One region of the Stappia sp. TSB10GB4 genome, then DNA from elsewhere that is predicted to be linked to it. Evidence: predicted binding sites of a transcription regulator. Region 1 holds the regulator's gene; the other holds the start of a gene.
The links. Region 1 encodes HrcA, which represses chaperone genes, less so after heat shock. Its sites were predicted from a motif close to GTTAGCACTCNCNNNNNGNGAGTGCTAAC; they were not measured.
Positions count from the first base shown of each region.

Region 1 (7,819 bases):
GGCTATACCGGCACGCTGACCACCGCCGTCTGGCTCGGCAATGACGACAATTCGCCGACCAAACGCGCCACCGGCGGCTCGCTGCCGGCCAAGATCTGGAAGGACGTGATGCAGGCCGGCCACCAGGGCCTGCCGGTCGCCAGCCTGCCGGGCGTCTCCGACCGGCCGGTGCGGGTCGCCGAGCCCGCCACCACGCCGCTCGACATGCCGATGCGCGACATTCCGGCCGAGGGCGACCCGGCGCGGCGGCTGCCGCCGATGCAGGACGGCGAGGGCGGCGGCGGCCCGCTCGACCTCATCAACCGGATCTTTGGCGGCTGACCTTCCCCGGCTGACCCTCCCCGGCCGACCGGGCGCCCGCCTCAGGTGGCGGAGCGCACCCGGCGGCTCGCCAGCAGCGCCAGCACCGCGCCGAAGCCGTTGACGGCGACAATCAGCGCCAGCGGCAGGGCGGTGGCGCCATGGGTGGCGCCGACGCCGATGCCGACCAGCGCGGCGATGCTCATCTGGCAGATGCCCATCAGCGAGGAGGCGCTGCCGGCCCGGTCCGGGAAGGGCATCAGCGCCGCCGCCTGCGCCTGCGGCAGGGCAAGGCCCACCCCCACCATATAGAGCATCATCGGCGCGATGACGGAGGCGGCCGACGGCGCGGCGAGAACCGCGGCGATCATCGCCGCCCCGCCCAGCGCCAGCAGCACGCAGCCGGTGAGGATCGTCACCTCCGCGCCTTTTTTCGGCGCCAGCCGCTGGCCGATCAGCGTGCCGACCACATAGGCGCCGGCGCAGGCGCCGAAGGCGATGCCGTAGAGCTGCGGGGTCAGTCCGAAAATGTCCTGCAGCACGAAGGACGAGCCGGAAATGAAGGCGAAGAGGCCGCTATAGGTCAGCGTCACCACCGCCAGATAGGCGACATAGGCGCGGTGGCGCAGCAGGCCGGCAAAGCCCGACAGCACGGCGCGGACGGAAAAGGGCGCGGTCTCGCGCGCCCGGATCGTCTCGGGCAACCCGCGCCAGACGCTGGCGATCACCAGGGAGGCGAAGGCGACCGACACCAGGAAGACGAGGCGCCAGCCGCCGGCCGCCGCGATCAGCCCGCCGAAGAACGGCGCGATCGCCGGGGCAAGGCCCATGATCGAGCCCATGCGGGCGAGTTCCTGGCCCGCGCGCGGGCCCTCGTAGAGGTCGCGCACCACCGCGCGCGCCAGCACCACCGGCCCGGCGGCGCCGAAGGCCTGGCAGAAGCGCGCGACGATCAGCACCTCGACGCTCGGCGCCAGCGTGCACGCAAGGCTGGCGAGCGCGTAGATCGCAAGGCCGGCGATCAGCCCCGGCTTGCGGCCGACCCTGTCGGCGAGCGGGCCGTAGACCACCTGGCCGACGGCGAAGCCGACGAGGAACACCGACAGGGTCAATTGCACCGAGGCGTGGGTCGCCTCGAGATCGCGCAGGATCGAGGGCAGCGCCGGCAGATACATGTCGGTGGAGATCGGGCCGAGCGCCGTCAGGCTGGCGAGCAGGATGGTAAGCGCCCAGGTGTCCGGCTTGAGCATGCGATCGGCCTTCGTGCGGGGGCGCCGGCCGCGCGGGCGGGCGGGCGCCGTGTGGGAGGCGGCTGCGGCGGGACTTGCGGGCCGCCTCAGCCGTAGAGATGCAGGCGGCCGCCCTCGCGCTTCAGCCAGTCGCGCGCCTCTTCCGTATGCGGGGCCAGGCGGCGGCAATGGGCCCAGAAGCGCGGGCCGTGGTTCATCTCGGCAAGATGAGCGACCTCATGGGCAGCGACGTAATCGAGGATCGAAGGCGGCGCAAGCACAAGCCGCCAGGAGAAGGAGAGCCGCCCGTCCGCCGTGCAGGAGCCCCAGCGGCTGCGGGTGTCGCGCAAGGTGAGGCCCAAGGGCGCACGGCCGAGCGCGGCCGCGTGGCGCGCCACCGCGCGTTCCAGATCCCGCCGCGCCTCGCGCTTCAGCCAGTCGGTGAGCTTGCGGGCGATGTGCTCGGCAGCGCCGGGCACCAGCAGGTGACCTATCGCCTCGTCTTCCCGCTCCGCCGCCGGCTCGGCGCGCACCAGCCCGCGCAAGCCGCCGGCGGCGACGATCCGATGCGCCGCCCCGCGCAGCGGGATCACCCCGCCTTCGACGAAAGGCACCGCCTCGGGCCGCTCGCCGAGCCGCCCGGCGAGCCAGCCGCGCTGGCGCTGCGCGAAGTCGCGCGCGGTGGCAAGGCTGCCGCCCCTCGGCACGGTCAGCACCGGCGGGCCGCCATCGGCCGGCACGCGCAGGATGTAGCGCTGCGCGCGCGGATTGGCGCGCAGCGTGATGCGCTGCACCCGCCCGTCGATCTCCAGGGTGATCTCCTCGGGCAGGGCCGGCTGGCGGCGCAGGCGGAAGAAGCCGCTCACGCGCCGGCCAGTTCGTCGAAGCGCTTGCGGACGGTGCCGCTCAAGGGGTTCTTGGCGCTCCAGCGGTAGCGGATCGTCTCGAAGCGCATCGAGCGCGCGTCGATCAGCAGCAGCCGGCCGAGCAGACCCTCGCCGAAGCCGACGATCTCCTTGATCGCCTCCATCGCCTGCAGCGTGCCGACAATGCCGGTCAGCGCGCCGAGCACGCCGGCCTCAGCACAGGTCGGCAGCAGCCCTTCCGCCGGGCGCTCGGGGAAGAGGCAGCGATAGGTCGGGTTCGGCGTGCCGTCCTCACCGCTCTCATGCGGCTTCAGCAGCGTCAGCGAGCCGTCGAGCCGGCCGACCGCGCCGGTGACCAGCGGTTTGCCGGCAAAGAAGCAGGCATCGGAGACCAGATAGCGGGTGGCGAAATTGTCCGAGCCGTCGATGACGAGGTCGTAGCGCGAAATCAGCGCCAGCGCGTTCGTCGGAACGAGCCGCGCCACATGCGGCTCGACCTTCACATGCGGGTTCAGCCGGGCGATCGCCTCGGCCGCGCTCGCCACCTTCGGCTCGCCGAGATGGTCGGTGTCGTGGATCACCTGGCGCTGCAGGTTGGACAGCGACACGGTGTCGTCGTCGACGACGCCGAGCGTGCCGACGCCGGCCGCCGCCAGATATTGCAAGACCGGCGCGCCGAGCCCGCCGGCGCCGATCACCAGCACCCTTGCGGCTTTCAGCTTCTGCTGGCCGGGGCCGCCGACATCCTGCAACACGATGTGGCGGGCATAGCGTTCGAGTTCTGCGGGCGAAAGCGGGGTCATTCAAGGATCCGGAGCGTCGAAACGGGGAGGCGGGCGGTCAGCGCAGCAGTCGGCCGACCAGCCGGGCGGTATAATCGACCATCGGGATGACGCGGGCATAATTCAGCCGGGTCGGGCCGATGACGCCGAGCACGCCGATGATCCGCTCGTCCTGGTCGCGGAAGGGCGAGACGACGATGGAGGAGCCGGAGAGCGAGAACAGCTTGTTCTCCGAGCCGATGAAGATGCGCACGCCCTCGCCGCCCTCGGCGGCGGTCAGAAGCTGGATCAGCTCGCGCTTGTTCTCCAGATCGTCGAACAGCAGGCGGATGCGCTCCAGGTCCTGCTCGGCCTCCAGATGCGACAGCAGGTTGGAGCGGCCGCGCACGATCAGCGAACCGGCGGCATCGACCGCGCCGCTGCGGGTGGCGATGCCGGTTTCCACCAGCTTGGCGGTCAGTTCGTCCAGCTCCTTCTGGTGGCGATCGCGCTGGGTCTCCAGCTCGCGCCGCGCCTCGGCGAGCGTCCGGCCGCGGATCAGGCTGGTGAGATAGTTCGACGCCTCGATCAGGGCCGTCTGCGGCAGGCCGGGCGGCAGGTCGACGATGCGGTTCTCGACCGAGCCGTCGTCGCCGACCAGCACGACGAGCGCCTTCAGCGGCTCGATGCGGACGAATTCGACATGGCGCAGGCGCACATCCGCCTTGTGGGTGAAGACGACGCCGGCGCCGCGCGACAGGCCGGAGAGCATCTGGCTCGCCTCGGTCAGCAGTTGCTCGCTGGTGCGCTCGCTGCGCGCCGCCTTGACCTGGATGTCGATCTGGTCGCGCTCCTCGCGCGTCAGGTCGCCGACCTCCAGCAGCGCGTCGACGAAGAAGCGCAGGCCCCCTTCCGTCGGCATGCGCCCGGCCGAGGTGTGCGGCGCGTAGAGCAGGCCGGCATGTTCGAGGTCGGACATGATGTTGCGGATCGAGGCCGGCGACAATTGGATCGAGGGCAGCCGCGACAGGTTGCGCGAGCCGACCGGCTCGCCGGTGTCGAGATAGGATTCGACGATGGCGCGGAAGATCTCCCGCGACCGCTTGTCGAGATCGCTCAGGCTGACGGACGGCACACCCAGCGTCACGTTCGCGCTCCCCGGTTCAGCAACTCCAGCTTCCGCACCTTGACATCCTGCCTTGCCGCCAACGCGGCCAGCCTCAGCGAATATAGTGCGGCCCGCCCGCGATTGCCCATATCAAAGGCGCCGACCGGCCGGCGAGGCGGGACAAGCGGCAGACAGGCATTTCATTCCTGTCCCATATTGGATTAAGAGGGACGCGGAACAGGAGCAAGGGGCATTGGCGCCCCGAGCGGCAGGCTTCAAGGGGGATCGACATGCGGCCATCCAAACGCGCGGCGGACGAGTTGCGCGCCGTGACGCTGGAGCGGAGCGTTTCCAAACACGCGGAAGGCTCGTGCCTGGTCAAGTTCGGCGACACCCATGTTCTGTGCACCGCGAGCCTGGAAGAGCGGATTCCGCCCTGGCTGCGCGGCCAGGGCCGCGGCTGGGTCACGGCGGAATACGGCATGCTGCCGCGCGCCACCGGCGAGCGCATGCGCCGCGAGGCGTCCTCCGGCAAGCAGTCCGGCCGCACCCAGGAGATCCAGCGGCTGATCGGCCGGTCGCTGCGCACCATCGTCGACCTGCCGCTGCTCGGCGAGCGGCAGATCTCGGTCGATTGCGACGTCATCCAGGCCGATGGCGGCACCCGCACCGCCGCGATCACCGGCGCCTGGGTCGCCCTGCATGACTGCATCGAGTGGATGCGCGCCCGCGACATGCTCGCCGGCAAGGTGCTGAAGGACCATGTGGCGGCGATTTCCTGCGGCATCCATGGCGGCCAGGCGGTGCTCGACCTCGACTATCTCGAGGACTCCGACGCCGATACCGACGCCAATTTCGTCATGACCGGCGCCGGCGGCATCGTCGAGATCCAGGGCACGGCGGAGGGCGCACCTTTCACCGAGGCGCAGTTCGCCGAGCTGATGGAGCTCGCCAAGTCCGGCATCGCCCGGCTGGTCGACCTGCAGAAGATGGCGATCTCGTGAGGTTCGCATGACCGACACCGCATCCACGCCCATCCGCCGGCTCGAGCCCGGCCGGATCGTGCTGGCGAGCCACAATCCGGGCAAGCTGCGCGAATTCGCCGAGCTGATGGCGCCTTACGGCTACGAGGTCGTCTCGGCCGGCGCGCTCGGCCTGCCCGAGCCGGAAGAGACCGGCACCACCTTCGAGGCCAATGCGGAGCTGAAGGCGCGCGCCGCCGCCGAGGCCTCCGGCCTGCCGGCGCTCGCCGACGACAGCGGCTTCTGCGTCGCCGCGCTGGACGGGGCGCCGGGGGTCTATTCGGCCCGCTGGGCAGGCCCCGAGAAGGACTTCGCGATGGCGATGCGCACCATTGAGGAAAAGCTGCAGGCCGCCGGCGCGCTCGATCCGGCGGACCGCCGCTCGTCCTTCGTCGCCGTGCTCTGCCTCGCCTGGCCGGACGGCGAGATCGCCCTGTTCCGCGGCGAGGTCGAGGGCACCGCCGTCTGGCCGCCGCGCGGCAGCGGCGGCTTCGGTTATGATCCGATGTTCCAGCCGGACGGCCACGCCCGCACCTTCGGCGAGATGTCGGCGGAGGAAAAGCACGGCTGGACGCGGCCCGACCGGGCCCTGTCGCACCGGGCCCGCGCCTTCGCGGAGTTCTCCGCGCGCTGTCTGGAGGCATGATGGCAGAGGCGGACGGCGGTTTCGGCATCTATGTGCATTGGCCCTTCTGCGAGGCCAAATGCCCGTATTGCGACTTCAACAGCCATGTCCGCCATGCCGGCGTCGATCAGGCGCGCTTTGCCGCGGCTTTCGAGCGGGAGCTCGCCTATTTCGCCGCTCGCACGCGCGGCCGCCGGGTCGATTCCATCTTCCTCGGCGGCGGCACGCCGTCCTTGATGCTTCCCGCGACCGTCGGCCGCGTGCTCGACGCCATCGCCGGATTGTGGGAAATCTCGCCGACCGTCGAGGTGTCGATGGAGGCCAACCCCTCCTCGGTGGAGGCGGAGCGGTTCCGCGGCTATCGCGCGGCCGGCGTCAACCGCCTGTCGCTCGGCGTGCAGTCGCTTCGGGACGCGGACCTGAGGCGCCTCGGCCGGCTGCATGACGCGGATCAGGCGCGCGCGGCGATCGGCATCGCCCGCTCGACCTTCGAGCGCATCTCCTTCGACCTGATCTACGCCCGGCCCGACCAGAGTGCCGCCGCCTGGCGCGCCGAGCTGGAGGAGGCGATCGGCCTTGCCGCCGACCACCTGTCGCTCTACCAGCTCACCATCGAGCAGGGCACGCCCTATTTCGAGCTGCACCGCGCCGGCAAGCTGGTGGTGCCCGATCCCGACACCGCCGCCGATCTCTACGACCTGACGCAGGAGATCTGCAACCGCCACGGCATGCCGGCCTACGAGGTCTCCAACCATGCGGTGCCCGGCGCCGAGTGCCGGCACAATCTCGTCTATTGGCGCTATGGCGACTATGTCGGCGTCGGCCCCGGCGCCCATGGCCGGCTGACCGGCGGCAACGGCAAGTTCGCCACCGCCACCGAGCGCCATCCGGAGACCTGGCTCGCCGCCGTCGAGGCGCGCGGCGAGGGGCTGGTGGAGGACGTGTCGCTGACCCGGGAGGAGCAGGGCGACGAGTTCCTCCTGATGGGCCTGCGGCTGGTGGAGGGCGTCGACCTTGCCCGCTTCGAGGCGATTTCCGACCGCCGGATCGATCCGCGCCGCGTCGCCGACCTCATCGAACACGGCATGGTGGAACGACTCAGCGACAGCAGAATGCGGGTGACGCCGGCCGGTCTGCTCGTATTGGATGCGGTCGTGGCAGATCTTGCATCGTAATTTTTTACGATATCTCCTGAAAATTGACGGCTCCGGCAACTTTTTTCCACCGCGTTGCCGATTTGCGCAAGATCCTGTCTTGGCTTGCGTTTTCAGGGACATCCGGAGGAGATTCCGGCGGCAAGGGCCGCACTTCCGGTATTCCGTCACCGCATGACCGGCCGGAGACCGTCCTGCCTGTTGAAGCGGCCTTCATCTTTGTCATATTATTTTTGCAATGCGACAAAAGGCAGCCGTCCATGCTGCGCTGCCTCACGGAGATTGCGAGGTCGGTCACGTGTTCTACCAGGTCTATGAATTCAATCATGCGGCGATGAGTCCGCTGCGGGCGAGCGCCGACATGGCGCGCCTGTATTTCCAGAACCCGCTCAACCCGCTCTCGCACACCCCGATCGGGCGCTCGGTCGCCGCCGGCTGCGAGTTGATCGAGCGGATGACCCGGCGCTACGGCAAGCCGGAATTCGGCCTCACCCAGACCACCGTCAGCGGCGTCAAGGTGCCGGTGCGCGAGGAGATCGTCTGGAAGAAGCCGTTCTGCAACCTCTTGCATTTCGACCGCAAGCTCGGCGAGCGCAAGCACAAGGGCCCGCGCATCCTGATGGTGGCGCCGATGTCGGGCCACTATGCGACGCTGCTGCGCGGCACGGTCGAGACGATGCTGCCGAGCGCCGACATCTACATCACCGACTGGATCGACGCGCGCATGGTGCCGCTCACCGAGGGGCGCTTCGAT
Region 1 covers NZ_FYAV01000049.1:1,750-9,568, forward strand. The annotation lists partial or broken gene TSB10GB4_RS11510 (PBP1A family penicillin-binding protein) at 1-321, shown strand, start outside; gene TSB10GB4_RS11515 (multidrug effflux MFS transporter) at 363-1,550, opposite strand; gene TSB10GB4_RS11520 (M48 family metallopeptidase) at 1,637-2,395, opposite strand; gene moeB (molybdopterin-synthase adenylyltransferase MoeB) at 2,392-3,198, opposite strand; gene hrcA (heat-inducible transcriptional repressor HrcA) at 3,236-4,303, opposite strand; gene rph (ribonuclease PH) at 4,555-5,268, shown strand; gene rdgB (RdgB/HAM1 family non-canonical purine NTP pyrophosphatase) at 5,276-5,932, shown strand; gene hemW (radical SAM family heme chaperone HemW) at 5,929-7,086, shown strand; gene phaZ (polyhydroxyalkanoate depolymerase) at 7,400-7,819, shown strand, end outside.

Region 2 (7,819 bases), on a different contig from region 1:
CGCCCCGGCTGCCGGCACGGCGGAGCTCATCGTCGACATCACCACCACCGGCTCGACGCTTGCCGCCAACAATCTCAAGGTGCTGGACGACGGCGTCATCCTGAAGAGCCAGGCGCATCTCGTCGCCTCGCTGAAGGCCGAGTGGACGCCGGCGCAGCTTGCCGCCGCAAGGGTCATCCTCGACCGGATCGCCGCGGAGGAGCGGGCCCGCTCGCATCGCGAGATCCGCGCGCTGGTGCAGGCGCCGGAGCTGACCGCCCGCACGGCGGCCGAGCAGTTCGGCGCGGTCGCGCCCTTCGGCACCCAGGTCGGCCAGCCCTTGCTGCTGCACTGCCCGGCGGATCGCGCCGCCGACTGCGCCACGCTGCTGCGCGACCACGGCGCCCCGCATGTCAGCGTGACGACGCTCGACTACGTCTTCACCGCCGCCAACCCGCTGTTCGAGCGGCTCGCCGCCCAGGTGAGCGGCTGACGCGCTAGGAACGCCTGCCCGCCGGCTCAGTAATGCGGCGGCTTGGCCACCGGCACATTGCCGGCGGCGGCGTCTTCCAACTCCTCGACATGCTCGCCCAGGGCCGCCAGGCGGCGGCTCAGCATGTCGATCTGGTCGGCCTGGCGGGTGACCACCTCGTTCAACTCCTCGACGGTGCGCGTCTGGAAGGCGATCTGCTCTTCCAGCCGCTCGATGCGGGCTAGCGTTTCGCGGTCCATGGCACTCTTTCTCAGGTCTTTTCGTCGGGTTCTTTTGGGCCGACCTTCGGGGCCGGCTGTCCGGCCTCGCCATACCCTTTGTGGTCGCCTCTGTCCATGCGGAGAAGGGCGAGGGAGGTGGTCCTGTCCCAAACGCAAATGGGCGGCCCGAGGGCCGCCCATTCGTTGTTTCTGGCTTTGGACTTCTTAGAAGTCCATGCCGCCCATGCCGCCGCCCGGCATCGCCGGAGCCGGCGAGTCCTTCTTCGGCAGCTCGGCGACCATCGCCTCGGTGGTGATCAGCAGGCCGGCGATCGAAGCCGCGTCCTGGAGGGCCGTGCGCACGACCTTGGTCGGGTCGATGATGCCGGTCTCCACCATGTTGACGTACTTTTCGGTCTGGGCGTTGAAGCCGAACGTCTCGTCGCTGTTCTCCAGGATCTTGCCGACAACGATCGAACCCTCGACGCCCGCGTTCTGGGCGATCTGGCGGATCGGAGCCTCAAGAGCGCGCAGGACGATCTTGATGCCGGCCATGATGTCCGGATTGTCGGAGGTCAGCGCCTCGACGGCCTTCTTGGCGCGCAGCAGGGCGACGCCGCCACCCGGGACGATGCCTTCCTCGACGGCCGCGCGGGTCGCGTTGAGAGCGTCGTCGACGCGGTCCTTCTTTTCCTTCACCTCGACCTCGGTCGCACCGCCGACGCGGATCACCGCGACGCCGCCAGCGAGCTTGGCAAGACGCTCCTGCAGCTTCTCGCGGTCGTAGTCCGAGGTGGTCTCCTCGATCTGCGCCTTGATCTGCGCCACGCGGCCCTCGATGTCGGCCTTGTTGCCCGACCCGTCGACGATGGTGGTGTTCTCCTTGGTGATGGAGACCTTCTCGGCGGTGCCGAGCATGTCGAGCGTGACGTTCTCGAGCTTGATGCCGAGATCCTCGGAGATCACCGTGCCGCCGGTCAGGACAGCGATGTCCTCGAGCATGGCCTTGCGGCGGTCGCCGAAGCCCGGAGCCTTGACGGCGGCGATCTTCAGGCCGCCACGCAGCTTGTTGACCACGAGCGTGGCAAGCGCCTCGCCCTCGACGTCCTCGGCAATGATCAGCAGCGGACGGCTGGACTGGACGACGGCCTCGAGGATCGGCAGCATGGCCTGCAGGTTCGAGAGCTTCTTCTCGTGCAGCAGGATATACGGCTTCTCCAGCTCGGCGACCATCTTCTCGGCGTTGGTCACGAAGTAGGGCGACAGGTAGCCGCGGTCGAACTGCATGCCCTCGACGACCTCGAGCTCGGTCTCGAGCGACTTGGCCTCCTCGACGGTGATCACGCCTTCGTTGCCGACGCGCTGCATGGCGCTGGCGATGTCCTCGCCGATCTGGGTGTCGCCGTTGGCCGAGATCGTGCCGACCTGCGCCACTTCGGCGGAGGTGGAGATCTTCTTGGAGCGGGCCTCGAGGTCCTTGACGGCGGTCTGGGCAGCGAGGTCGACGCCGCGCTTCAGGTCCATCGGGTTCATGCCGGCGGCAACGGCCTTGACGCCCTCACGGACGATGGCCTGGGCCAGGACGGTCGCGGTGGTCGTGCCGTCGCCGGCGATGTCGTTGGTCTTCGACGCGACCTCGCGCACCATCTGCGCGCCCATGTTCTCGAACTTGTCCTCAAGCTCGATTTCCTTGGCGACCGACACGCCGTCCTTGGTGATGCGCGGGGCACCGAAAGCCTTGTCGATCACGACATTGCGGCCCTTCGGGCCGAGCGTCACCTTCACCGCGTTGGCGAGGATGTCGACGCCGCGCAGCATGCGGTCGCGGGCGTCGGAAGAGAACTTGACGTCTTTGGCAGCCATTTTCAGGTCTCCATGTGGTTTGGATCATCGCGGTATCGCGGCGGCGGCCCTGGCGGGCCTGCGGCGAGCGACCGCGAAAAGGACGAAAAAGCGCGGTGCGGCTTAGCCGACCACGCCCATGATGTCGCTTTCCTTCATGATCAGCAGGTCCTGACCGTCGATCTTGACCTCGGTGCCGGACCACTTGCCGAACAGCACGCGGTCGCCGGCCTTGACGTCCAGCGCGATCAGGTCGCCGTTCTCCTTGCGGGCGCCCGGGCCGACGGCGACGACTTCGCCTTCCTGCGGCTTCTCCTTGGCGGTGTCCGGAATGATGATGCCGCCGGCGGTCTTCTCCTCGGAGTCGACGCGGCGCACAACAACGCGATCATGCAGAGGACGGAACTTCATGTCGTGCTCTTTCCTTTTGGGGCCAGCGTGGTACTTGTCGCGCCGGCGCCCCTCCGTCGGGGTCGCCCGGATCGCCGACCACGTTGGCACTCTGTGAATGAGAGTGCTAACAGCGCGACTGATGTAGGCGCCTCTCCGACGGGTGTCAATGGTCTCCTGCACGGCTTTTTGCGCCGCACGACCAGAGGGGCGGGCAGACCGCCCACACGTCAAATCTCTGAAAACAGGGTACCCGCAGAATGGGCGGCCTTCGAAAAGGTTTTGGCAAGGGCCGGCGGTGTAGGATCCGCCCGTAAGGGCTGCCGTGCGTCTCTGCGAGGGCGAGAGCGGAACGCCTTCGTCGTGAAAAGAGCGTGAGCCAAAATGTTCTTGAGAGATAAATCCGGGAGCATCGTTGTTCCGTTAGCGCTGTGTCTTGCGGCGGTGGTCCTTGTTCTGGGAGCCGCCATCGATTACGCGCGCGCCGTCAACATGAAGGCGAAGATGCAGAGCGCTCTCGACGCCGCGGCGATTACCGCAGGGACGATGCGCAATGCCAAGGAAGCCGAGTTGGTGCAACAGGCTCAACTTGAGTTCAACGCCAACCTCATTGGATTCACGGACCTTGGAAAGGTCGATCCGATCGAGGTGACGTTGAGCGAAGAAACCATCAGCTTCCGCGCTTCCGGAAAGATCGACACGCTGGTGATGGGGATCGCCGGCCTGGACAAAGTGGATGTCGCCGTGACCAGCGAGATCGTTCGCGGCGGCACCAATATCGAAGTCTCGCTGGTTCTTGACGTGACCGGGTCCATGGCGGGGAGTCGAATTTCCGACCTTCGAAAGGCTGCGACAAGTTTTGTCGATACGGTCGTCACCGATGACCAGTATCCGTTTTACTCCCGCGTCGCGATCGTGCCCTATTCGATGGGGGTCAACGTGGGATCATACGCGAATGCGGCGCGCGGGACTGTCTCGTCCGGGACGTGTACGAGCAGCGGATGCCAGAGATTCAGGTTCTTAAATCCATATCGGACCAGCCTGACGTATGACATCAGCACCTGTGTGTCCGAACGCACGGGTCCGCACGCTTACACGGATGCCTCGCCGGCCGTGGCCCCGGTGGGCCGAAACTATCCGAGTTCGGCCAATCCGTGCCTCTCGAATCAGATCGTGCCACTGAGCAGCAACAGATCGACCCTGAAGACTGCAATCAACCAGTTGCAGGCAGGCGGATCCACGGCGGGTCAGGTCGGGGTGGCGTGGGGCTGGTATATGGTTTCCCCCAATTTCGGGAGCATCTTCAGTGGCCAGGGAAGGCCTGCCGCCTATGATCAGAAGAAGGTCCGCAAGATCGTCGTGCTGATGACGGACGGGGAATACAACAGCGTCTACTGCGACGGCGTCATCAGTTCGAGCTCGACTGCGGGCAGTGGCTCCCTTAGGGATCAGATAAACTGCCCTCCGCCGAACGGAGATTCCTATGCTCAGACGAGAAGTCTGTGCAGTGCGATGAAGTCAGCCGGCGTGGAAGTTTATACGATCGGTTTTGAGATCGTGAACGATCCGCGCGCGACCGGGTTGATGCGCGACTGCGCTACGGATGCCTCGCACGCCTATTCTGCAACCGGCGGGCAGGAACTGATCTCGGTCTTTGAAGCGATTGCCAAGAACGTCGTCAGACTGCGGCTTGCCAGATGAGGTCCTGCCGCCGATCCTGCCTTGACCGCGCTGCCGCCGGAGATGCGCGCCGGCTCATTGAGCCGCAGGCGCCGAGACGGTAAAGGGCAGTTCGGCCGCGGCGGTCTTGCCGCTCACCGTGTCGGTGAGTTTCGTCACCAGCCGATAGTCGCCCGGCCGCAAACCCTCGAAGGCGAAGCTGAGCGTCGCATGGAACTCGCGCAACCGGTTGCGGCTGTCGGCCCGCAGATCGGCAAAGCCGGTCTGTTCGGCCAGCACCTGTCCCGACATGTTGAGCAGTTCGAAGCCGGCGCTGAGCCGCACGCCGTAGCCCGCCTCGGTCTGTGAATAGCCAAAGCCGACCGGCTCGGCATAGACGGTGAGCGTGTCGCCCGCACCGAAGACCGCGTCGCCGCGGGGCGTGTACTGCCCGTAGCCGGTGGCAGGAGCTTCCGTGAAGGCGAGGGCGGCGAAAGAGAGAGGGGCCTCATCCCAGACCGCGTCGAGCACCTGATAGGCGCTGGCGAGGTCCTGGGGAAGCATGGTCTGCTGCGCAGTCGCCGTGGCAGGAAGCAGGACGAGGCTGGTGGCAAGCACCAAAGCCCTGGCAACGGACGCAGAGCCCGCCTTGCGCGGCCCACCGCCGACAGCCACCGCATCCCCGACCGAAGTGCCGAAACGAACCGACTTGCCCCTGATCATCCAAGCCCCACCCTGTTGAAGCCCCGCAAGGCGTATTTTGCGGCGCAACGTATAGAATGGCGCGGGGAAAACAACAAGATTATCCGGCAAAACCGGTGAACAGGGCGCCATCGCCGCCGTCGATGCGGTCGGTCCAGGACTGGCGCTTGCGATAGATCGTCGAGGGGCTGATCTCCAGCGCCGCCGCCGCCTTGGCGATGTTGCCGTCGAAGGCGTCGAGGGCGTCCTCGATGATCCGCTTTTCCTGCGCCCAGAGCGGTTCGATCTCGCCGCCCCGGCGCCGGGCGCCGAAGGCCGGCGCGCGGGCCGGATCGTGACGCGGCGACAGGCCGCCGTCGCCGAGCAGGAAGGCCGGCAGCATCTGCGCGGTCAGCGCCTCGCCCTCGTGCAGCACCACGGCCTGGCGGATGGCGTTTTCCAACTGGCGGACATTGCCCGGCCAGTCATAGGTGAGCAGCTTCTCGCCGGCGCAAGGGGCGATGCCGGAGAAGGCGCGGCTCTCTTCCTGGGCGTAGCGGGCAAGGAAGGCGTGTGCGAGCGGCAGGATGTCCTCGCGCCGGTCGCGCAGCGCCGGCAGGCGGATCGGCAGGACATGCAGCCGATAGAACAGATCCTCGCGGAACCGTCCGGCGGCGATCTCCACATGCGGGTCGCGATTGGTGGCGCACAGGATGCGCACGTCGACGGGCCTCGGCCGGGCATCGCCGATGCGCTGCACCGTGCCGGTCTGCACGAAACGCAGCAGCTTCGACTGCAGGGCAAGATCCATCTCGCCGATCTCGTCGAGGAACAGCGTTCCTCCGTCGGCGGCCTCCGCCGCGCCGGGACGGCTCTCGGAGGCGCCGGTAAAGGCGCCGCGCACATGGCCGAAGATCTCGCTCTCCATCAGCTCGCCGGGGATCGCGGCGCAGTTGATGGCGATGAGCGGGGCCGGACCGCGCGGCGAGCGGGCATGGATCGCGGCGGCGGCCAGTTCCTTGCCGCTGCCGGATTCGCCGGTGATGAAGACCGGGGCGGAGGAAGGGGCAATGCGGCGGATCTGGTCGTAGACCTCGCGCATGCGCGCCGAACCGCCGACGAAGCTCTCGAACCGGAACGGCTCGCGTCCGGCGGTGAGGTCGCGCGCCTCGCTCGCCGCTTGCGCGGCCTGTCGGCGCTGGCCCTCGCCGCGCGGCGGGCGGGTGTTCTGGATCAGGAAGCGGTCGATGCGCTCGGCCACCGCGACCGGATCGATCGGCAGGGTGATGACATCGTGCGCGCCGGCCTCCATCGCCGCAAGGCTGCGGCTGAGGGATTCCCGGGGGCTGACCGCCATCAACATCGCCTGCGGCTGCGCGGCGGCAAGACGGGACAGGTGTCCGTCCTGGCCGAGCGTTTCGAGATCGACGATCATCACGTCGGGGCGCACCTGGGTGCTGGCGGCGTAGAACGGCTCGAAACTGTGATAGGCGACGGGCGTCCCGCAGGGATGATCCATCGCTTGCGCGATCGAACCCGCCAACTCGCGGGTCGTGCCACCGCCATCAAGAACGGCCAACCGGATTTTTCCCGCAGCGCCATGCATGGATTCCATGCTGTGGCGACCCCCTTTTGCTTCCGCCGAACACGCGGCATCGATTTGATTTGCAGATGGATTCTGAGCCGACATGGTAAACAAAATGTTTCTGTTCGGGTTTCGTGAAACAGGTCGCTGCGATCACGGCCCGCAATCCACAGCCGGCGGGCCGCCGCGGGCTTTGCTGGCCCACGAATTTCTGCGGATAGGTGGGGCTCTTCGCGAATGCTAGGTTGCAGTGCGATGCGGTGGCGACACCGCGTCCGCTACACGCCCAAAGGGACGCCCGAATGAGACGTATCCTGACCCTGCTCGTGATCCTGGCAGCGGCCGCCGCCGCCTTTGCCGCCGTTCGCTGGTGGCTCGACCGGCCGGTGCCGGTTACCGTGGCCGTCCCCCAGATGGGGCGGGCCGCCGACGTGGTCTATGCGACGGGCGTGGTCGAACCGGTGCGCTGGGCCAAGGTGACCAGCGTGCTGCGCGAGCGCATCGTCGAGTTGTGCAGTTGCGAAGGCGAGAGCGTGGAGGCGGGACAGGTGATCGGCCGCCTGGACTCCACCGCCGCGCGCGCCACCCTCGCCGAACTGGAGGCGCGCGCCCGGCTGTCGGAGCAGGAACTGGAGCGGGCCGCCGGCCTGCTGGAGCGGCGGGTGGCATCGCAGCAGGCCTTCGAGCGGGCCGAGCATGACCATTCGCGCAACGTGGCGCTGGTCGCGGCGCAGGCGGCCCGGCTTGGCGACTACGAGTTGCGTGCGCCGATGGACGGCAAGGTTCTGCGGCGCGACGGGGAGGTCGGCGAGGTGGCCGAACCCGGCGCGGTGCTGTTCTGGGTGGGCCAGGAGCGACCGCTGCAGATCATCGCCGACGTCAACGAGGAGGACATTCCCCTGGTCCGGGCCGGCCAGAAGGCGGTGGTGCGCGCTGACGCCTTTCCCGGCAGCAGCTTCGAGGCCAGGGTCGACCGGATCACGCCCAAGG
Region 2 covers NZ_FYAV01000070.1:34,925-42,743, reverse strand. The annotation lists gene hisG (ATP phosphoribosyltransferase) at 1-472, shown strand, start outside; gene TSB10GB4_RS20415 (SlyX family protein) at 499-711, opposite strand; gene groL (chaperonin GroEL) at 898-2,535, opposite strand; gene groES (co-chaperone GroES) at 2,638-2,925, opposite strand; gene TSB10GB4_RS20400 (pilus assembly protein) at 3,289-4,605, shown strand; gene TSB10GB4_RS20395 (hypothetical protein) at 4,660-5,286, opposite strand; gene TSB10GB4_RS20390 (sigma-54 dependent transcriptional regulator) at 5,366-6,823, opposite strand; gene TSB10GB4_RS20385 (efflux RND transporter periplasmic adaptor subunit) at 7,132-7,819, shown strand, end outside.
Region 2: groES (co-chaperone GroES) is a predicted target of HrcA. The motif match lies at 3,008-3,036, and genes of this name have one in related genera.